Linked DNA regions of Niabella beijingensis. The protein of the gene in region 2 binds, or shares a complex with, the protein of the main gene of each other region. Links are inferred from orthologs where the notes say so. Each region holds a gene or a part of one and is shown on either strand. Other genes may lie near its edges.

Evidence for each region.
Region 1: the proteins of accD (region 2) and accB are in contact, whole or in part, in a solved structure (PDB 8UXZ), measured with the Escherichia coli proteins. The link is inferred for Niabella beijingensis from one-to-one orthologs.

Annotation. Positions count from the first base shown.
Region 1 is NZ_JAIQDI010000001.1:1,351,428-1,359,741, reverse strand. Bases 3,235-6,085 are described here. They hold accB (acetyl-CoA carboxylase biotin carboxyl carrier protein), read right to left. Parts: upstream 4,973-6,085; coding sequence 4,496-4,972; downstream 3,235-4,495. Other genes in these bases: efp (elongation factor P), read right to left, coding at 5,158-5,724; accC (acetyl-CoA carboxylase biotin carboxylase subunit), read right to left, coding at 3,235-4,390. Also shown: K7B07_RS05685 (DUF5458 family protein), read left to right, coding at 1-122; K7B07_RS05680 (hypothetical protein), read left to right, coding at 214-1,827; K7B07_RS05675 (lytic transglycosylase domain-containing protein), read left to right, coding at 1,913-3,001; more of accC, read right to left, coding at 3,050-3,234; K7B07_RS05655 (porin), read left to right, coding at 6,094-7,167; K7B07_RS05650 (DUF5684 domain-containing protein), read right to left, coding at 7,320-7,487; K7B07_RS05645 (GNAT family N-acetyltransferase), read right to left, coding at 7,568-8,026; K7B07_RS05640 (hypothetical protein), read left to right, coding at 8,155-8,314. UniProt on the Escherichia coli protein: This protein is a component of the acetyl coenzyme A carboxylase complex; first, biotin carboxylase catalyzes the carboxylation of the carrier protein and then the transcarboxylase transfers the carboxyl group to form malonyl-CoA.
Region 2 is NZ_JAIQDI010000002.1:1,420,741-1,435,621, forward strand. The notes cover bases 1-2,936. They hold accD (acetyl-CoA carboxylase, carboxyltransferase subunit beta), read right to left. Parts: upstream 1,955-2,936; coding sequence 1,046-1,954; downstream 1-1,045. Other genes in these bases: smpB (SsrA-binding protein SmpB), read right to left, coding at 477-920; K7B07_RS21970 (hypothetical protein), read right to left, coding at 2,063-2,572; K7B07_RS21975 (SRPBCC family protein), read right to left, coding at 2,608-2,936. Also shown: more of K7B07_RS21975, read right to left, coding at 2,937-3,030; K7B07_RS21980 ((Fe-S)-binding protein), read right to left, coding at 3,051-3,830; K7B07_RS21985 (hypothetical protein), read left to right, coding at 4,018-5,061; K7B07_RS21990 (hypothetical protein), read right to left, coding at 5,068-5,220; K7B07_RS21995 (GNAT family N-acetyltransferase), read right to left, coding at 5,289-5,753; K7B07_RS22000 (DUF4249 domain-containing protein), read right to left, coding at 5,833-6,645; dinB (DNA polymerase IV), read right to left, coding at 7,124-8,209; K7B07_RS22010 (superoxide dismutase), read left to right, coding at 8,391-8,999; K7B07_RS22015 (alpha-galactosidase), read right to left, coding at 9,071-11,260; K7B07_RS22020 (NIPSNAP family protein), read left to right, coding at 11,561-12,343; K7B07_RS22025 (helix-turn-helix domain-containing protein), read right to left, coding at 12,369-13,271; K7B07_RS22030 (hypothetical protein), read left to right, coding at 13,748-14,881.

The DNA.
Region 1 (8,314 bases), on a different replicon or contig from region 2:
ATAACATTCATCTTGATATTTTCATGAAGCCCTATTTCCCGGCCAAGAATTTTCTGATCAAAATGGAGGGGCAAAAGAATGATGGCGGCAACAGCTGGGATACGGATTATGATGACTCGTAGCTATCAGCTGATTGCTATTCTCAACTCTCATCCCGATAACTATCGGGACGCAACTCTCGAATCTCAATTTCAGAATCTCAACTCTCAAAGCATGTATACTTCCGGTTATTTAAAAAAATGTTTTCTTATCACGTTGTGCTGCTTCGTTTATTATGCGCATACCAGTTCCCAGAACATCAATGGGGAAAAGATCATTGTCGGACGTGAAAGCATTACCATTATTAACTTCCCGGATAAGGTGGTTAATATTAACTTTTCTGATGAAGCGGCTTATGATTTTTATATACCCAAACGGAGAGAGGAGCGGTCCATTTCCATTCAGTTCAATAAAGAAAAAAGCAGCGGCCCAACCACTGGTCTGCTGGTAAATGAAGGCGGCCGCAGTCATATGTTCCGGCTGCTGTTCGATTCGGCTTATGATATCAATGACGACAGCCGCCCCCCGTTGTGGTATGATCATTCCAGTCTTAAAGACCTGAAAGCATTTGTAAAGAATCAGAAAACACCTGCAGAAGCCGCACCGGAGGAAGAGCTGGTTCAGGAGCGGGCGCGACAAAAAGAAGCAACCACTGCGCGCAGGGAGGAGGCATTGGCAACACAACAAAGGGCCGGAGAAACGGCTATTGCAAAAGGGCCTGCACCGGAAACAGAAAAGCCGGCAAAACAACAGCAGGCGGCACTGGAACAGGCCCGGAAAGAAGCCGGGGAGCAGGAACGGCAATTAAAACTGGCTCAGGAAAAGGAAGCGGCGGCACAGAAAGCTGCTGAAGAACAGGCACAGAAAGACGCGAAGACCCTGGCTTTACAGAAAGAACAGGATGAAAAAAAACAAAAAGAACTAAAGGAAAAACAGGATGCTGAAGCCCTGGCAAAAGCGCAGCAGGAAGCACAGGAGAAAGAACAACGGCGGCAGGAGCAATTGGCAAAGAAGAAAAAAGAGGAGGAGGAAAAACGTAAGCGAATCGCGGAGGACCTGGCGCGGAAAGAAGCAGCCCGTAAGGAGGCGCAGGAACGCCTGGCAAGACTTGAGGCAGAGAACAGGAAAAAGGAAGCGGATAAAGCCTACTCGGAAGCCGGCCTGTGGCAGCGGTACGGAAAGCGGGGGATCGACCTGTATAATTTCCCGAGAGAACAGGTGGCTACCGTAAACTCCGATTTTTATATAGCAGCAGATACCCTGCGGAATTTCAGGATATCGGATTCATTGCTGCATACGGATATCACTGAAAAACTCAATATACCGGCCGATAAACCGATCAATAAAGGGGTTGCCATTTCACTGGAGAACATCGTATTTAAGGATGTGCATACATACTATAAACTGAAGATCGAGAATAAAACGGACGAAGATTTTTTAATGGGCCGGACCTATATCTACTGGTATGATGCGGCCGAGCAGGCAAAGATGATGGTAAAAGGGAGTTATCTTACCTATATCAGTTTTTTCCCGCTGGTGCGGCCGAAAACAACACAGTATGTGGTGTTTGTAACGCGCTCTCCCAATATGGTTAATAATGAAAGCCTGGTATTGTTTATCGATGAACGCCGGAAGGAAAAAGGCTCCGCCAGTATCGTTATACCGGGCAGCGATTACAATAAGGAACTGGCGAAGGTACAAATATCAGTAAAAAAAGAACCTTCGAACCAAAACAACGGACCGGAGGTGCAGGGGAAAAAGAAAACAAAGAAACACACCGGCAAATAAGTTCGGGTACGGGAATGTCTGTACTCATTTGCCGGATCACAGAGCGGCACCCCTTTAAATACAGTACGCTTTAAACAGCATCGTATTGAAAACTTATAAAAAACATATAATAACAGCGCTGGTATTTTTTATCCCGGTCTCCGCAGCGGCACAGCACATTGTTACTTTTTGCGGGGAACAGGTGCCGATGGATCAGCAGTTCATACAGGATAAGCTGGTCAATACCATTAAGAAGCAGGTGAACGTGGTCAATTTTCCTGCGCTGCGGAAGCGGGCCTTTGCTTATTTCCCGCTCGTAGAGCGGTATCTGGCAGCCTATGGTCTTCACCGGGATCTAAAATACCTGCCTATTGTGGAAAGCGGCTTTCTTACGGAAGAGGAATCCGCGGTGGGAGCAAAGGGCATCTGGCAGATCATGCCGGCTACTGCGCGCAGTTATGGCCTTGTAATTGATGAGACCCGGGATGAGCGGCAGAACTTTGACAAAGCCACCCGGCTGGCCTGCACGCTTATAAAGGACAATTACAATATGCTGATCAGGTTTGTGGGAAGGACCAACTGGCCGCTTACCATTGCCGCCTATAACTTTGGTATCGGTAATATTGTAAAAGCAGTAAAAGCACAGGGGTACAACTATTTTACAATGCGGCTAAATCCCGAGACGGCTTTGTATGTATATAAGATCATTGCTGTAAAAGAGTTGTTCGAATACCCGGAGCTTTACAATTCCAAATTTGGCTATAATATTTTTAATCCAAAATCCGGCCCGCGGACACAGCCTTCCCAAAAGGATCTGAAAGTGGTCAACGACCCGGATGTATTACAGGAGATCGAAAAGGAAGTGGCAAAAAACGCTGATAAGAAAGAAACCGTAGTCCGGGAGGAATATGTAATGGCGCATGTGCAGGGGAAGATAAAGAATTTCCAGGACGGGGATATTGTGGAAGTGGAACTGGATGAGGATCTGCAGACAGCACGGAAAGGGCTTTCTTACAAGGGTTATAAGTTTGGCGTGCAGGGCTGGATCATCGATGACCGTGTATATTTTAAACTGGGCTATGATCATGATGTGACACTGCTGGATACCAATAAAGAGAAGGGGATATTACTGACGGACCTGCTTGCTCAAAAGCGGATCGACGTTTTGCTGAAGAACCTTGTATATGGGAAATAAAAAAACCGCAACAAAAAATGCTGCGGTCCTTATTGCTGAATAATTCAGTTATTTTTTCATTACAAAGCTTTCCATGAATTTGGTATTGAAATTACCGCTCCGGAAATCTTCGTTCTGCATTAATTGCAGGTGGAAGGGAATGGTGGTCTTGATCCCCTCGATCACATATTCACTCAGTGCACGGTACATGGTATCGATGGCTTCGTTACGCGTACGGGCCACGGTGATCAATTTCCCGATCATGGAATCATAATAAGGAGGGATGGTGTACCCTGCGTACACATGACTGTCTACCCGTACCCCATGTCCGCCGGGAACATGCAGGTTGGTGATCTTTCCGGGAGAGGGGCGGAAGTCATTATAGGGATCTTCCGCATTGATGCGGCATTCGATCGCATGCATCTGGGGGATATAGTCGGCTCCGGATACTTTTTCACCCATTGCAATCTTTATCTGTTCCTTGATCAGGTCAAAATTGATCACCTCTTCTGTTACACAATGCTCTACCTGGATACGGGTATTCATTTCCATGAAATAAAAATTCCGGTGTTTATCCACCAGGAATTCGATGGTACCCACGCTTTCATAGCCGATGGCACCCGCAGCTTTTTTTGCAGCCTCACCCATGGCATGCCGCAGTTCATCGGTCATAAACGGGGAGGGGGACTCTTCCACCAGCTTCTGATGGCGGCGCTGAATAGAGCAATCACGCTCACTGAGATGGCAAATGGTGCCATACTGGTCGCCGGCCACCTGGATCTCGATGTGGCGGGGTTCTTCCACGAATTTCTCCATGTAGATCCCATCGTTTTTAAAAGAAGCAGCCGCTTCCGCTTTTGCGGTATCATAGGCCCGTTCCATTTCTGCGTCTTCCCATACAATGCGCATGCCTTTACCACCACCACCGGCTGTTGCTTTCAGGATCACCGGGTAGCCGATCTCTTTCGCCACAACCTTCGCCTGGTCCAGACTTTGCAGCAGTCCTTCACCCCCCGGAACTACGGGTACGCCGGCCTTGATCATGGTTTCTTTTGCAGTAACCTTGTCGCCCATTTTGTTGATCATTTCGGCGGTGGGTCCTATAAATTTGATCCCATTCTCATTACAGATATTGGCGAACTTGGCATTTTCAGCGAGAAAGCCATATCCCGGATGTACAGCATCTGCATTGGTGATCTCCACCGCAGCCATAATATTGGGTACATTTAAATAGGAGTCTACGCTGGCCGGTCTTCCGATACAAACCGCTTCGTCTGCGAATTTAACATGGAGGCTTTCGCTGTCTGCGGTGGAATAAACGGCCACCGTCTGGATGCCCATTTCCCTGCAGGTCCGGATAACACGAAGGGCGATCTCACCTCTGTTCGCAATTAATATTTTTTTAAACATCGAACGTCGTTGATAATTGGATGATTGATAAAGAAAAATAAACCAATCCGGCTGGCAGGATACGGCAACGCCGTTTTCAATGCCCCGAATTGGATGACGGGTAAATTAAGCGGGTTCTACAAGGAACAACGGCTGGTCAAATTCAACCGGAGAGGCATCGTCTACCAGTACTTTTATTATTTTACCACTTACTTCGCTTTCAATTTCGTTGAAGAGTTTCATGGCCTCAATAACACAGATCACTTTCCCGGGGGTAAGGATATCGCCTTCTTCAACAAAGTTGGATTTATCGGGTGCCGGTCTTCTGTAAAAAGTACCGATCATAGGACTTTTAACGGTGATCGTATTCGAGGGCAGTTCAGCCGTCTTGGAAGCAGCTGCGGGAGCCGCTGGCGCTGCTTGTGCAGGCAATACTGCAGGCACCTGGGGCTGGGCAAGCACGGGGGCGGCGGCAACCACCTGGGTGATCTGCTCTTCTTTCTGACGGATGGTGATTTTGAAATCTTTTTGTTCAATACTCAATTCGCCAATATTGGATTTGTTAACCATTTTGATTAACTCCTGGATTTGCTTAAAGTCCATATTTCTTCAAGATTTAAATAGTTTGGGGTCCGATTTTCTTTAGTTAATAGAAAATTCATAAATGAGAAAAGCTAAGGTAAACATTTCAATAGCATTTCTGTGTAATATTCAGCAAAACACCACAATTTATACGAAAAATGGCTTAAAATCGGGTGATTTAAGCCATTTTTCAGCGATATTTTGAATTATTCCTTTACGCGCTCAACGTATTCACCTGTTTTGGTATTTACGCGGATCAGTTCTCCTTCATTTACAAATAAAGGAACATTTACCGTAGCTCCGGTTTCAACTGTTGCAGGTTTCAGGGTGCGGGTAGCAGTATCCCCTTTAAGACCGGGCTCTGTATAAGTTACCAGCATTACAATTTTATCGGGCAGCTCCACGCTTACCGGCAGTTCTGTTTCTGTGTTGATGGCAATGGCCACTTCCTGTCCTTCTTTGAGGAACTGGGGGGCATCGATCAGGCTCTCGGCAATGCTGATCTGCTCAAAGGTGGTATTGTCCATGAAGTTGTAGCCGGTCTCATCCTGGTACAGGTACTGGTAGGCTCTTTTTTCAACACGAACCGGATGGATGGTATCACCCGAGTTCCATGTCTTTTCAATGGTACGGCTGTTGTCCACACCTTTCAGCTTGGCCCACACCTTCGCTGCAGCACGGGCTGTTTTGTTTTCGCCGAATTCTACTACTGAATAAAGATTGCCATCGAGCTTTAAGATCATGCCGCGGCTGATGTCTGCTGTATTTGCCATGTAATTTTTTTTGAGGCGGCAAAGATAGCAGTTGCGGAGAAGTCCGCAAACAGACGATGGGGAAAATATCCGGATCCGTAAAAATTTTGAATTAAAGATTTATATATTAGTAATAAAAATATTTGATAAAAAATATAAATTGAATCACGTATTTTGTATTTTTATCAAAATTAATATGATTTATAAATGGTAATAACAAATAAAAAATAGATAATTGTTTAAAATAGTTAACATTATAAATAATATTAATATTAAATTGCACTGTTTCAATCAGCATCCCGCCTGCCGGGAAAGACCAGAACGATACCAAAACGGCCTGCCCTCTGAAAAGACCATAAACCAGTTTAAAACAAATTAAAATTTTATTGAATGAGGAAAATTCTGTTGCTCACAAAGACGATTTTTATTTCCGGTGCTTTATTGGCCCAGGACGCAACCACGAACGAAGTGGAAGATAAGGGAGATCTGCAGATCAATGGCTCTGTAGATGCGTATTACCGTTTTAACTTTAACCATGCCAAATCTGTCCAGCAGGCAAATAATTTCACCAGTTTTACTAATTCCCACAATTCCTTTGAGCTGGGTATGGCCTCTTTAAAGGCCAGCTATACCAAAGGAAAAGCCGGGATTGTGGTAGACCTCGGCTTCGGAACAAGAGCAAAAGAGTTTTCTTATGCTGAAAGCGGCATCACACAATCTATTAAACAGGCCTATATCACTTATGCTCCCACTGATAATATTAAACTGTCGGCCGGTAAATGGGGTACCCACGTGGGTTATGAACTGCTGGATCCCCAGCTAAACAGGAACTATAGTATGAGCTATATGTTCTCCTATGGTCCCTTCTCACATACCGGATTGAAAGCGGATTTCACTTTTGGAGAGGGCTTTGGCGTGATGGCGGGGGTGACCAACCCAACCGATTACCTGTCAGCCCCCTGGAACAAGAAGTTTATTGTCGGACAGATCAGCAAAACCTCGGAAAAGGTGAATGTGTATCTGAACTACGTAGGCGGTAAGGATACCGCAGCGATCGCTTCGAACCAGCTGGGTCTTACAGCCACAGCGAAGATCACCGACAAATTCTCCCTGGGGTATGACGGCACGGTAAAATTTGTTAAAGCCCCGGATGTGTCTTCACAGTCCTGGTGGGGTTCGGCGCTTTATGTAAATGTGGATCCTAGCGATAAGTTCGGGATTACACTGCGCGGCGAATATTTTGATGATAAAAAAGGCGTGATCGCAAATGCCGACGGCAGTGCGCTGTTCGGAACCTCTATTGTGCAGGGCACGCTGTCCTTTAACTTCAAGCCGGTAAGCGGACTGATGATCATACCGGAATTCCGGATCGACAGTGCGAAGGATCCCATTTTTACAAAAAACTCCGGAGACGGCACCAAGAGCACGGGCACCTTCCTGGTTGCTGCTGTATATTCTTTCTGATTGATACCATTACTGCTGGTAAGAGCCCCGCTGATGCGGGGCTTGTTTTTTTATAACCCGTATGGGATCATGATAATAGCACGGGTGATGTGCTGCTTTTAAAGGAAAGGCCGGATATTTACCCGGCCTTTTTTAATGTCAAAAAACAATGACTACGGATTGTTTTTTTCGAAATCAAAGCGATTGTTTTCCGTAGCTGCCCGGAAGGCTTCCGGATCGCCGTAGGGCCCCAGATACCGGGCACTTCCAAAACCCGGGATGGGATAAAACACGAAGCTCAATAAGATAAGACCAGCGGTAAATCCTTCCTGTTTGCCCAAACGTTAAAAAATATAGCGAAGCTGCTAGGCTTTCCGAACTTCTTATTAACAATATCCTTTACCGTATGGTAAATCTTATTTTAGTGCCCTTGCAATGATACCGAACAGTTGATCCACTCGCCATCAAAATGGGCGTTGTACTTTTTATAAAAATTGATCGCGGGCTCATTCCAGTCGAGTACCTGCCAGCAGATCCGCTGGAATCCCTTTTCCTTTGCCTCTTCAAACAGCCGGTCGAATAAACGGGCACCGATCTTATGCCCCCGCATGGATTCGGTAACCAGGATATCTTCCAGGTACATCGCCTGTCCTTTCCAGGTAGAGAAACGGACATAATACAGCGCAAAGGCAACAACACCGGTTTCTGTTTCCGCTACAAATGCCCACCATACGGGGTTGGGACCAAATCCGCTTTCCCTGAAATGCTCCCGGGATACGGTAACCTCCGCGGGGGCTTTTTCATAATGTGCCAGTTCTTTTACCAGCTCCAGTATCCGCGGGCAATCCGCCGCAACGGCTCTTCTGATCCTTATTTCCATGATCGCAAATTAGGCTTTTTCAACGGACCTTCAGCAATGCCTTCATCCATATCCATTAAAGCGGTTGATCATGATCAAGGGTTGTCGGATTTGTATACTTACGTTTGTTCATTTATCTTTGCATACCGATGTCTGACCTGATAAAATATATCACAGCCGGTTTTTTATCGCTGGTTATTGTTTTTGCGGCCTTTTCCGCAGACATCATCCTGCTGTATGAAAAGTCCCTGCAGAAGGAAGACATCTCCCTGGCTGCAGATGCGGGCATGGAAAAAAAGAGTACTGAGA
Region 2 (14,881 bases):
GGTCTACTTTTGGTCTACTTTTTAAAATTGTTAAGCTGTTTTAAAGGTAGTAAAGATTCTCAGTGGATTTTGTTATGAGACTTTGAAAGTCAGCCCCTTAAAAGTAAAGTAGGGTAAAAAGCAAAAAGGATCATCATTGCTGATAATCCTTTTTTGCGGACCGGACGGGACTCGAACCCGCGACCTCCGCCGTGACAGGGCGGCATTCTAACCAACTGAACTACCGATCCTTATACCAATTTTCTGTTGGGAGTGCAAATATAGTAGTAGATTTTTTGCTGTCAAAATTTTTTCGTGCTTTTTTTATCTGAAACTAAAAAAAATAGTGGTTCCCGGTCTCATCTAACAACTTCTGACTCAGGTATTGAAAAGGTTAAACTGCTATTTTCAAATAGCGGCCAAAAGGTGATCAGCCCCGGGGACAGATCACGAGTATTGTTCATGAATACCGGCATCTTCAGCATCGCCACAGCGGATCAGATGTATTTTTTCAGATCGCGCTCCACATCGCGTTTTTTGATGCTTTCCCGTTTGTCGTATAATTTTTTTCCTTTTGCAAGACCTATTTCGATCTTGATCAGCTGGTTTTCGTTCCGGTAGATCCTCAGTGGGATCAGGGTATATCCTTTTTCTTTCAGTTTGGATTGTATCTTCTGGATCTCTTTTTTTTGAAGCAGCAGCTTCCGGTCGCGGTCGGGATCATGGTTATTGACCGTACCGTGGGAATAAGGGGAAATGTGCAGGCTCTTCAGCCAGATCTCTCCCTGATGTATGATACAATAGCTGTCGTTAAAACTGGCTTTGCCCTCCCGCAGCGATTTTACCTCGGTTCCAAGCAGCGCTATACCTGCCTGATAGGTAGCATCAATAAAATACTCGTAATAGGCAGAGCGGTTCTTTATGGAGAGTTGATTGGCCAACGGGTCGATCTGTTTAAATAATTAAAATAAAAATGGTTGGGCATTTTTTGTTTGCCCGGCCATGCACCGGTGCACAAGTGTGCGACGCAACGAGGCTGCCAGCTGCACTAAAGCCCGGCCAGCAATTAATTCCGGAAATGGCGGAGAACGGTTGCCAGCTTATGTTTGAGGTCTCTGCGGTGTACAATAAAATCCAGGAACCCATGCTCAAGTAGGAACTCACTTCGCTGAAAACCTTCCGGCAGATCCTTTTTAATGGTCTCCTTGATCACACGGGGACCTGCAAAACCGATGAGAGCGCCCGGCTCGGCGATGTTCAGGTCTCCCAGCATTCCGAAGGAGGCGGTGATGCCACCAAAAGAAGGATCTGTTAAGAAAGAAATATAGGGGAGCTGCGCATCCGTGAGCTGCGATAGCTTGCCACTTGTTTTTGCCAGCTGCATCAGCGAAAAGGCACTTTCCATCATCCGTGCGCCACCGCTTTTACAGATGCACATAAAGGGGAAACGATGCCGGATGCAATGATCCACGGCACGTGCAAATTTTTCACCGGCCACACTTCCGAGCGAGCCACCAATGAACGCAAAGTCCATGGCCGCAACTACCAGGTCTTCTCCCTCTACTTTGCCTACGGCTACCCGCATGGAATCATCCATATCGGTATTGCTCCAAAAATCTTCCAGCCTTTTTTTATAAGGCTTCAGGTCCGTAAAGCCCAGGAAATCCCTGCCGCGGATATTGTCGAACAATTCTGTGTATTCCTGGTTGTCGAACAGGATATCGTAATACTGAAGGCTGCTGATCCGGTGGTGATAGCCACATTTCGGACACACATACAGCTGTTCTTTCAGTTCGGTCTGCGTGGAAATATAATTGCACTCCGGGCACTTTGTCCATAACCCTTCCTGGGTTTCCCGTTTCTCTGATGTCTTGGTAAGAATACCTTTTTTGATTCTTTTGAACCAGCCTGCTTTATCTTTATCCTGACCAGCCCCACTCAGGTCGGCATCAAAATCTTCAATTTCTTTGGACATATTCGGTTTCCTTGTTTATTGTTTTGAAGAACAAATATAAGCATTGTTCATTTTTCCGCAATCCGGGCGGCCCCGGAACCGGGAATGCAGCGGCGAGACGGGTATCGCTCAGACCGTTATCCCGGCTTTTTTTGCCAGCCAGCTGTTTTTGACCGGGATGATCCAGTCATTCTCCAGAGCCGCCTTATTGAGCACCAGGTTATTAAAATAGAGTGTATCGGGTGTAAGGATATCATGCTGCAGGGCATAAGATACCTGCGATAACGGAACCATTTCTATTTTGTCGTTTTTTACAAATGCCAGTCTCTGCCGGTCGAAAAAATCGACTTTAAATGTCTCTCCCAGTTTTTTGATGAACCGTACCGAGCTATCGGTGCTGCACCCGCTTACCTTTACCTGACTTTCATCGGCAATAAGTACCACGAACTGACCGAAAAATAAATGGCCTTCGGCTTTTACTTCGTCGCTGTGACTGACCCAGGCAGTAACAAATTCCCGGATCTGGTCTTCGGCTTCAAATGCTTCCGCAAGGCTGAGCAGCCTGCTGGATTGATAGACCCAGACCCTTGAATGAGGGGAGAAACCGGGGTTGATCAAATGTTTATATGCTAAATTCATTGTATACTTTTAATTATAACGGGCCAAAGGGCCTGTTAGTTTGATTCTGCCAGCTTTTTCAGGGATTGCAGCACCGGGTTCTCTTCCCCCTGGGGCGCCTCCTGAACGGCGCCCGGGCGGTCATCGACCTGCCGGATCTCAAGGTCCGTTTTTCCGTCAGCCGCCGTTAAGCGGTATTCCATAATGAAATAATGTTCCGGTTTGTCTTCCAGATCCGGTCTTGGAGCAAAAAGATTATAACGGATCTCGTGAAAAGGCTGTACCGTCAGCACGGTGCCCCATTGTTCAAAGACCGTACCCTGCCATTCCGTGGTAAAGCGGATCGGGCCGCCCGGTTTCCAGTCTGTCTGCAGCCGGCTGCCGAACTGCCATAGCTTTACCTTTTCGGGTTGGGTAAGGGCATCCCATACGTTCTCGGGTGCAGCGTTGATCGTAATGCGGGAAATATTGACGGGCATAAGGGTCCTCGGTTTATAATTTATTCAATGGAGCCGGCAATGATCTCCGCTATATCCAGCACCTGTACCGTGTCTTCTTTTTCTGCGTTTTTGATGCCATCGGTCATCATAGTGTTACAGAAAGGGCAGGCCGCTGCAATAACAGATGCCCCGGTTTCAATGGCCTCTTTGCTGCGTTCCAGGTTCACTCTTGTCGTGCCTTTTTCCTCTTCCTTGAACATCTGGGCGCCACCGGCTCCGCAACACAGCCCCTTGCTGCGACAGCGTTTCATCTCCACGAGTTCGGCATCCAGCAATTCCAGCACTTTCCGCGGGGCCTCATAAATATCGTTGGCGCGGCCCAGGTAGCAGCTGTCGTGGTAGGTGATCTTTTTTCCTTTGAAGGAACCGCCTTCTTTGAGTTTGATCCTCCCTTCTTCGATCAGTTGCTGTAAAAAGGTGGTATGATGGATGACCTCGTAAGTGCCACCCAGGGGCGGGTATTCATTTTTTAAGGTATTGAAACAATGCGGACAGGCCGTAACGATTTTTTTGATATTATAATTATCCAGTATCTGTATATTCTGATAGGCCATCATCTGGAACATAAATTCATTACCGGCGCGCCGCACGGGGTCGCCGGTACACATTTCCTCCTTGCCAAGGATGGCATATTTGATTCCTGTTTTGTCCAGCATGGCTGCAAAGGCACGGGTGATGCGCTGCGCGCGCTGATCAAAACTACCGGCGCATCCTACCCAAAACAACACTTCGGGCGTTTCGCCCCGGGCAAACAGCTCCGCTACAGTAGTTATACTCATTCTTTTATCATTCAATTATGCACGAAGGTATAAAAAAACCTGTTTATGGGCGGCCGGTTGTTCGCGGCGCGTTGGGGTACCGGCAAACGGGCCGGAGGCCTGATGGCTGCCCGGTGTAAAAAGCGGTGACAGGAGGTTTGAACGTAACGGGAAAAGGATACCCCTTATATTTGCGGATATTTTATTAATGAGTGTAAGGAATTTTTTTAGAAGGATTGCAAGCTGGGAATTGTGGAACTTTAATGTGTTGTATGCGCCCATCAGTCCGGTTTGGCTTTGGTATTGTTTGCGCAGCAGGTCCTTTTGGTTTTTTACACCCAGCAATCCCACCATTGCGTTTGGCGGATTTGAGGGAGAGGGCAAAAAGGAAATGTACGATCAGCTCCCTCCTGAAGTAGTACCGGTAACCATTTATATACGGAATGGGATCCCTTTTGAGCGGGTGCTGTATAAAGTGCGGCTTTCGGGGATACAATATCCCTTTGTGGTGAAACCGGATGTGGGTATGAAGGGCATTTTATTCCGCGTGATCGAAAATGAACAACAGCTCCGGAAATATCATGAACGGATGCCGGTAGAATATATTGCCCAGGAGAAAGTAGATTACCCGGTAGAGGTGAGTGTATTTTATTACCGCTATCCCTGGGAAAAAAAAGGGGTGGTATCGGGCTTTATTCACAAAGAGCTGTTACAGGTAACCGGCGACGGGCAAAGTTCGCTGCAGGCACTTATTGAACAACATCCCCGGGCACGCCACCGGCTTGCAGAGATGGAGCACCGGCATCAGCACCGGTACCACCGTGTGCTTCCGAAGGGAGAGGTGTTTTATTTATCCTATGCGGGAAATCACAACCGTGGCGCCCGGTTTACCAATCTGCATACATCGATCGATGGACAGCTGTTGGATGTATTTGACCGCCTGAGCCATTATAATGAAAGCTTTTATTATGGCCGGTATGATATCAAGACGGCGTCCATTGAGGATCTTAAAGCGGGCCGGCATTTTATGATACTGGAATTTAACGGAGCGGGGGCCGAACCGAATCATATTTATGACTGCGGGATGCGGCTGGGCGCTGCTTACAGGGTCATTCTGCAGCATTGGAAAGCATTGTTTACTATCAGCCGGTATAATAATAAACAGGGAGTGCCTTACTGGTCGTTCCGGCGCGGAAAGAAATTCCTGAAGGCCTCTAAAAAACACTTTAAGATACTGGAACAGTTCGACTAGGCACGGTCAGCTGCCCCGCTGCGCGCCTGTATTTTGTTGTTTGCTTACAAAGCCCGTGCTTTTGGGTTTCTGGGCCGGTTTGGAAGTGCCCATTGCTGCCCCGGATTTTTTGCCCTTATTTTTCTTGTCTTTCTGGTTCTTCTGGTTCAGTAATGACATGGTCGATCGTTTTGGTAAAGATAGGTGCAAACCGCCAGATTGCCAACGGTGCAACCGGGACTGTATGGTCACACAAGCGGGCAGCGGTACAACAAAAATTCTGTGCCCGGCTGCTGCTGCAGGAACCCGATCTTTTCGTACAATTTCTGGGCATTAATATTATCCGTGGCTGTTTCCAACTGCAAAAAATGAGCCCCGTTCTCAATTGCAAAATGCAGGGCCCGCCGGATGAGGGCTTCCCCGATACCATTTTTCCGGTAAACATCCTGAACAAAAAGATCATTCAGGATCCAGTTCTTTATGGTCCTTACAGAAGAGTAGGTGGGGTAAAGTTGTGTAAAACCGACCGGATGCTTTTCACCGGTGATATCCGCAAACGCTGCAAAAATGACGGATTCATTATTGTTTAAGCGTGTTTCCAGGAATTGTTGTGCCCGTTGCAGGTCCGATGCCTGCTTATAAAATACCCGGTACTGGTCGAAAAGCCGCACCACCAGGGCTACTTCGTGCGGGCGGATCTGTCTGATCTCCATTTGATTGTTTCTGATTTTTTATTGCTGCTGATAATGATATCAAAAGTAAGGATTAAATAGGGTGTCCGCCGGCGGATCTTTAATCGGCAAACAATTCTTTTCGCTCCGAGGTGTGCACACTGAAATAACCCAGGGCACCACCGGTGATATTTGATCCAGGATTTCCGGGGTTGGCAGTGCCGCCATCGCCCAGCGCATTTCCTTTTAACTGGTAGAGATAATCATAGGTTTCCTTGGTAATGCATTGCATCTCTACGGTAACCCGGTCGTATTTGTCAACAAATGTAGGCGTTCCCTCATCTGTAAACACATCCAGCAACTCCATGGTCATCTGGTTCCCGTTAAAAAGCCGGTCATTTTCAATAAAGATCGTCGTATTCTCAAAACCATCTACCCAAAGTATAAAACGATAGTAATTACCGGGAGCAGGAGGGTCGCGGAATACTACTGTCGGAATGCGGAGGTTCCGGCCAAGGATCGTGCGGCGTGTAATGAACAATGAATCCATCCTGATTTTTGCAGGCATTACAGACCGGGCTGAAAATTGTTCCGTTTCTGTGCGGATGTGAAGGGTATAGGAGCTGCCGGTACTGGCAGTAAGGTGTCCGCCAAATCTTCCGTTCCCAAGATTGGTTAGAAGTACCGGTGTGCTGTCATCACGGGCTATCGACACCACAGCGCCATCTTTACCCGAATAACTGTTAGGCTCATATATGGCAAGTGTTTCGGAAATAAAAACGATGGCCGTGTCTTTCAGGTCGGAAACGGATGCCTCGATGACCGTTTTACGGGTGCCGTCGTCATCAAAGTCCGGATAAATGACCTTCCTGCAGGAAAACAGGGTCGTCAGTAACAGACAAATGCCGAAAATGTATTTGCAGTTGGTCATCATCAGGGCAACGAAATTAATCTTTTATTTTCTAAAATATTTTTTGTATCTTGGTCCCGGTGTTTTTCATAGGTTAGCAACGGCCAGCTCTTTTCAGGGCCGGCCTTTTTTTATGCAAAGAAACCATGAAGAGTTGCGTTCACGGATTACACGGACTGTTAAGTATGTTAGTGGTGGCATTTCTGTGTGGATCTGTGGCATCAGTGAGCCCTTCTAAAATCGCTAGGGCCACAAAGGCGCGAAGGCACAAAGAATCTATACGGTTATTGCCGGTATTTGTTCCTGAGGATTACACGGACTGTTAAGTATATTAGCGGTGGCATTTCTGTGTGAGTCTGTGGCATCAGTGAGCCCTTTCTAAAATCGCTGGGGCCACAAAGGCACGAAGTCACAAAGAATCACGAAGATTTTTTCTTTGGGTTTTACTGTTCTTATTTATCACGATCCCGACCGCCTGTCTCCGGGCGCTGGAGTTGAACCGCTAAAAAAGCACCAGCTGGTTGCTGCCGGGGGGCGTACCGGAATCAGTTCCGGATACATCAAAATTAGACAGGCCAACACCCAGGAGTCTTACCCGTTTCTGAAAGAAGTCTGTTTTGTCCAGGATCATACGGATGGTATCCAATATGCGCACCTCGTCGTTGAAAGCAGTAAGAAGCGAATGACTGCGGGTATTGATGGTAAAATCATGGAACTTGAACTTTACGGTTACGGTCCGGCCCTTTAGTCCTGCCCGCGTTACACGTTCTGCGAGCCTCCCGGTCAGAATCTCCAGTTCGTGAAGCATGGCTTCTTTTGTAGTAAGATCTTCCTGGTACGTATCCTCCACGCTGATGGATTTTGTTTCCCGGTCCGGTACCACAGGCCGCTCATCGATACCGCGCACGATCTGGTAATAAAATTTACCTGGTTTGCCAAAATGCTGTACGAGTTCGGCTTCGGTAAGCCTTTTGAGGTCAGCGCCGGTATGAAGTCCCATGCTCTTCATTTTTCCCGCCGTTACTTTGCCCACACCAAAGAATTTTTCCACCGGCAGCCTTTCCATAAAGGCTTCTATTTTTGAAGGGCCGATAAAGGTAAGGCCGTCTGGTTTTTCCATGTCGGAAGCGATCTTGGCGACGAATTTATTAACCGAAACCCCTGCAGAAGCCGTCAGCTGTAATTCTTCCCGGATCGACTGCTTGATCTCCCTGGCGATATCGAGTGCCGAACCAATACCCATTTTGTCCTCTGTTACATCAAGAAAGGCTTCGTCCAGCGAAAGCGGTTCTATCTGATCGGTATAACGGTGAAAGATCGCCCGTATCTGTTGGGAGACCATTTTGTAAACCGGGAACCGGGGAGTGATAAACAACGCATCCGGACAAAGCCGCTGCGCCGTTTTGGAGGGCATCGCCGACCGGATACCGTATTTCCGGGCCTCATAACTTGCAGTGGCCACAACACCGCCACGTCCTTCCGGCGAGCCGCCCACTACTATTGGCTTGCCCCTGTATCCGGGAAAATCGCGCTGTTCCACAGAAGCATAGAAAGCGTCCATGTCGATATGGATGATCTTACGTTGCAAGCGGCTTTTAAATGCAAATTAATAAACATTCTGCGGAAAGCTGCAGGTGCCGGCGGCATGTTATTTTTATACGCGTCGTTTTTAATAAAATTAATAAACAAAGTGTTTATTTTGTTTATTAATTATTACCACTTACCTTTGCCGGGACAACACTCTTTTTAAAACAATAAACAGCAGCATTATGAAACATGAACTTCCCGTATTACCTTATGCACCTTCCGCACTTGAACCGTATATTGACACTCTTACAATGGAGATTCATCATGGAAAGCATCATCAGGCCTATGTAGATAACCTCAACAAAGCCATCGCCGGTACGGCGTATGAGAATCATACCCTCGAGCAGCTGGTGGCAGAGGCAGGTGCTATCAGCCCGGCTGTAAGGAACAATGCCGGCGGACACTGGAACCACCGTTTTTTCTGGAATATCCTTTCTCCGTCCGGTGGTGGCGTGCCCGGTGGCGCACTGGCAGCAGCCATTGATACTGCATTTGGTTCTTTCAATGATTTCAAAGACCGGTTCAATGCCGCAGGAGCTGCCCGATTCGGTTCAGGATGGGTATGGCTGATCGTTACTGAAGCCGGTAAACTGGAGATCACTTCCACGCCAAACCAGGATAACCCGCTGATGGATGTGGCGGAAACAAAAGGCCGGCCGGTTATCGGCGCCGATGTATGGGAGCATGCCTATTACCTCAACTATCAGAACAAACGCCCGGATTATCTTGCTGCTTTCTGGAATGTCGTGAACTGGGAAGCTGCAGGAAAATGGTATGCATCCGGGAAATAAGAAAGCAGCATTCTTCCAAAACCTGTATTACGTTCCGGGTGTGATCTGTTCGCTATTGTGTTAGGACTACGTCATTCAACTACCCACCACGAGTAACTGCCGGGTGCCAGGGTGACCGGTAACCGGATCTCGTAGTTCCGGTTGAGCCGGTAATTTTTGGGAGCACCTTCCTTTTCGCGGACCCGTGCTGTGGTATGGAGTCCCGTATAATACAATGGTATGACGAGCTGCTGTTCTATCGGTTTACTGGTGGGGTTGAAGAGCAGCAGCAGTCCTTTTTCTTTTAGCAACGGGTTTACATGCAGCCAGCCGTCCCAATCCCTCCCGTCGGCCCTGCGTACATGAATGATATCCGAATTGAGAATGGACCGGTATTTTTTATACCACCCGATCACTCTGGTTACAAGGGCTTTCGTACGGTCTGTGTCATAGAGACGCGGACCGCGGTAACAGGCCTGTATGCCGGCGCCGTAGTACTGCATCATCAGTTGCTCATAATCGTCCAGGTGTTCGGAAAGCGGCTCCAGCACTGCTTCGGGCCCGCCTCCCTGGTAACGGGTCAGGGGTACGAAACCCCAGCCCATGGAAGGTGTTTTGTCCCAGGTACCGTCGAAGATGTTTTGCCGGTTCAGTATTTTTTGCTGGGCACGGGAGAGGGAGAAGTTCACTTCCCGGTAGCCGAGCGCGATCTTATTGGTGCCGTCAAGAAAATACCAATCCGGGGCATTAATATAGATACCACGGGCATTCAGCCAGTGGTACAGCTCTTTCTGCAGTTCCATTTGCCGCCACTGGCTGTCGTCCAGGTCGCGGTGGCCCGGGTGTTGTGTGGAGGCACAGCGGTCGCCGGGGTAGGGACCGTCATTTTCCCAGATATCAAAACCGGTGGCATTGAAAAACTGTTTTACTTTATCCCGGTAGGCCAGTCCCCACTTACTTCCAAAGCAGGGTGCATTACCAAAAAAAGCACCGCCTGTTTTTCCCGTTTTAGGATTGATCACGTCATCTTCCTCACTGATACGCCGGGAGCTGAAAAGGGAATACACGCCGATCCGGATGCCCTTTTTATGGGCATAGTCTGCCAGTTTTTTGCAGCGGCTGATGTTCCCGGGGGAAACATCTTCCATATTGATATGACTCCCAAAGCTTAGTATCACGGCTTCACAGCCGGTGGCAGCGCATTGATCTACCGCATGGTATACCTCTTCATCTTTTTTGCTGACAAGGTGCATAAAAATGGGATTGGCAGTGATCCAAGGAGCAATGGTGCGGTACATTTTCTGAATGGCCATTCCCCTTCGCTGGCGGTCGTAACTGTCGGTGGCCAGCTCGTAGGTGCGGATGGAGGTGAAGCTTTCATTGGGCCGCAGATCAATCCCGGGGCCATATTCAGGGTAGACCTCCATCAGGCAGGGGGTCTGCAGCTCATAGTTGACCTGCGAAGTGTAGGCGGGATCTGTTTTCCAGTGCAGGGTCTGGTCGCTCAGGTTATAACGCATGGCGTTGTTAAATGCGTAATTGGATTCAATATAAAGACCGGAAGGTTTCTCCATTTGTTCGGGACTGCCCACAACCGCGCTTTGCTCTTCCACCATTCCCAGGATCTCATTTACCACACGGCCAAGACGGAAAGTCCGGCCGGACCTGTTTTCGATACTGAGCCATTTGGCGATCAGCGGCAGGCCATCATAGAGCTCATAATGCACGGTCACCTTCAGACCCCGGAGCGGAACGAGCGGCGAATGATAGGTAAAGCTTAGCAGCTTCCCTGTGGCCGGTTTCGTGTTGGTAGCCCAGCTCTTGGTCTGCGGCGCAAGATAGGGTGGGAGGTCAGTGACCTTATATTCTGTAAAAACAAAATCGCTGTCGTTCTTCTTAAATGAATCGACCCATTCCGGAAGCAGGTAAGCCTGCTCCTGTTGCCCGTAAAGCCCCCCGATGTTATAAGGGAGGCCGTCAATGCTGATCCGGGCTTCGGGCTTTACTGAGCGCAGCAGCTGTTGTCCGGTTATCCTGTTTTTATAATCGATACATGCAAGATTGGGCCGAAGGCGGAACCGCCGCTGAACAAGGCCGTTGCTTAACAGAAGCTCTTTTTTATCAGCGCTGCTGTAAACTCCGGCCCTGGCCGTAACGGGGGTGACCAGCCAGTCGCCGGATACAGCGGGGAGCGTTGTTTCAGAAGGCAGGGGCAGCATCTGCTGGGTTACTCCCTTGTGACTATAAAAAAGGAACATTAAAAGAATGGCAAGACGGATCATGTATAAAAATTATCGTACTAAGATAAGGCAGCAGCGTTGACTGACATGATACGCGGAATAGTTTATTTTGATAAATGGTGATGGTTGATTGTCCGTTTTAAGGAACCGGTGGCTGTCCGGGTTCAAAAATACCGGTTTGCCGGTATTGATACAGCGACGAACAGTGTCTTGTTTTGTGTTTTATTGGACCCTGGTCGTCCGGCCGGTTGCCTGTAAGCGCCCTGTGCCGGCTACCGGGTCTGCTTTTTGAAACAACTATTATCTTAAATTTATTGACCTGATACAAAAACCACAATTTATATGCAACGCAGAAAATTTCTTCAATCGTCGCTTGCTGTTACTGCAGGTATGACATTAGCCGTGAACCAGGCGGACGCAGGTGGCCGGTCTTCCGCACAAAAAGAGGTGTACGAATGGCGGGAATATGAAATGCGCTTCGGTTCCGATCAGGGACAACTGGAAGATTATTTTAAGACGGCGCTGATCCCCGCATTGAATCAATACGGGGTGAAAAAGGTCGGTGTCTTCAGGGAATGGAGCCCTTCGGAACCCGCCAGGATCTATTTGCTGGTGCCTTATGCATCGCTTGATCACTACCTTTCTGCGAATACAAAAATAAAAACGGACGCAGGGTATATAAAGAACAGCGCGGCATACGACAGCATACCGGCTGACAAACCCGTATACAACCGGTTTGGCTCTTCCCTGATGATCGCTTTTGATGGCTTTCCTGCAATGGTGGCACCCCCCGGCGGATCGCGGATCTTTGAATTAAGGACTTATGAGGGATATAGTGAAGACGCGGTACGGAGAAAAATTAAAATGTTTCATGACGGGGAATTTCCCATTTTTAACCGGGCGAAACTGAACCCGGTGTTCTGTGGTGAAGTGATTGCCGGTGACAGGCAGCCCCGCCTTACTTATATGATCACCTGCAACAATATGGAGGAACGGAACAAAGGATGGTCCGCCTTCATCAGCGATCCTGCGTGGAAAAAGCTGGTAGCGGACCCTCAATATGCCAATACGATTTCCAAGATCAGCAATACTTTTTTGATTCCCACAGCTTATTCGCAGGTCTAAGATACCGCCATCTTGCTTTAACCGGCTATTTGGCGAACAGGACCGGCTTATGTTCTTTTACCTGCTGCAATTTTTTTATATGCTCCTCCCGGAATGCTTTTGGAGACATCCCGGTATTGTTTTTAAAGAACCCGGAAAGAGAGGAGATGCCGGTAAAGTTAAGATCATACGCGATCGCCTTTATCGACTTGATAGGATTGATCAGCTGGTGTTTGATCTCAAGAATGACCTCGCTATGAATGATAGCAGACGCCGTATTGCCATAATACTGCTTGCAGAGAATGGTAAGATAGTTGGGTGACAAGAACAGCTTGTCTGCATAGAACCTGACGGACCGTTCTTCTTTAAAGTGGAGCATCACGAGGTCCATAAACCGGATGATGATGGGCGGGATCGCTAATCGGTCTTCTGCCGGAAAAGTGGTATATATCTCCCTGCTGACCATTAATGATATGATAAAAAGCCGGTAATTAATGATCTCCAGCAAGCCTCTTTGGATGCTTAGTTCGTCCCCGATGCTTTTCAGTTCATGTACAAGTTTATAAAAGGTGTCCCGGGGCAAATCCACCACGGGATTTTGCTTATAATAGTAGTAAGGATATTTTAATAAATTGCTGAAGACCTCGAATAATTTCCTTGATAACAGGATCTCATGCACAAGAGTATCGCCGTCCAGTGACCAGTGATGGATCTGCTCGGGGAAATAGAGATGCATTTGCAGGGGGGCTATATTGTAACCGACGCCATCAATAGTATTGATACCTGCACCATTTTCAAACAGCATCAGCACAAAATAATCGTGCCTGGTGGGAAAATGACACTGATAGTTATCGCCTTTCATCTCCAGGTAAATAACATCCGTATATCGGTTCAAAAATTGCTGTATTTCCGAAAAGTTCAAACTGGGATACTCTTTTGTTTGCTCCATCTGTTTATTTGATCAGGTATAAAATAGCGCTGTTTGTCCTGCAAGGACTGCAATAAATACCGCGAAAGAAGAAACGCTTTTTTTGCTATGATGCACGGGCACAAGTTATCTATTTGACGGAGCTTTGTCTTTCTTAAAAAGAAGTAATACTTATATGGATCATTCCAATATTTATTTAAATTATAACTTATGGTTTCCTGCTAGTGCTGAAGTTGTTCCTGCCTTAAATTTAATCGGTCCGATGTTATTTTAAAATACATCGATTAAATTCCTTTATCAGTTAAATAGGGACTGATAAGGCTATCTGTATTTCTTGTCAGGGTTTATATAACTATAATTTTCCCCGTTCTTCTATAAACCCCTGGAAAGCTATAATATTCAAAACTTTTTTAAGAATATTTGAAAGTTGCATGAAGCCTCGTTAAGTATCTTGCCGGCATATTTGGCAATAACTTTTAATCTTACAATCCTTCCAAATGATAGTCAGGAACATGCTGCTGGTGTTTGCCTTACTGGTCAGTATAATCAGCGTTGCGCAACGGGATAAGCTGCATTTCTTATCCGGCAAATATGAATGGGCTTTGAGAGCCGCAAATCAGAAGATGCTGGCGCCCGGTAATAATACTACCTACGGGTATGAGCTCTTTGAGCTGGATAATGCAACCGGAGCTGTAAGCGGTTCCAATGCCTATAATAAAATACCTGATGAATATGCTTCCGGGTTAGATCAGGCTATTGGCGTAAACACGGCCAATTATCTCTATTACATCGGTGCCAATGAAAACTATAATGCATACAATATCTATTCGGCGAACACGACCGGAGGGTATCAGCCGGGCACTAACCGGCTGGTTGCAGCAAATCTTGGAACCTATACTTCAGACGGGGCGGCTATGGCTGTGGACAGATCTGATAAAGCATGGTTTATTACCAACACCGGGGAAGAAGATGCTGATTATAATATTATAGGATTCAGTGCTCAGGCCTATTCATTTCAAACCAATGGAAGCGGAGATCTCGCCGACTTCGCTTCAAATGGGAAAATACAGGCAGGGGATCTTCCTTACACTACTATCCAGGACATTTGTTTTGATAATAACGACAATATGTACTTGCTGGTTGCCAACGGCAGCCCCTATGTTGGATATTCCTATGCAACACCTCCCGACGAGGTGACGTATTATATTTACAGGCTGACGGCAGCACAGATCGCTGATTTAGCAGCAGGCTCAGACGTCACTATGCAGCGGCTCTGGCAAATTACCCGCGCTGATGGAACGCCCATAACAGGCTCAATCAATGGAACTCCGCAGAACCCCACCTATCCTGCCGGTCAATCCGTGCTTGGCGGACTGGCAATAACCGCCACAGGCCGGCTACTGGTGTCGGCCGCAGAATCACCGGACGAAAATACCTTTGCACAATATGTTTGGGAGTTGGCTCCAGGCGGCAATAATACCGTTATCAGTAACACCAGCACTACAGATGTACAAACTACCGGTGCTGGTGATCAATGGGGTTTTTATGCTTCGGATTTAGCCACCAATATTTTTGATGTGGCACTGCCGGTCAAATTTGGTAAAATTGCCGGCCGGTTCCTGAGGAATCGT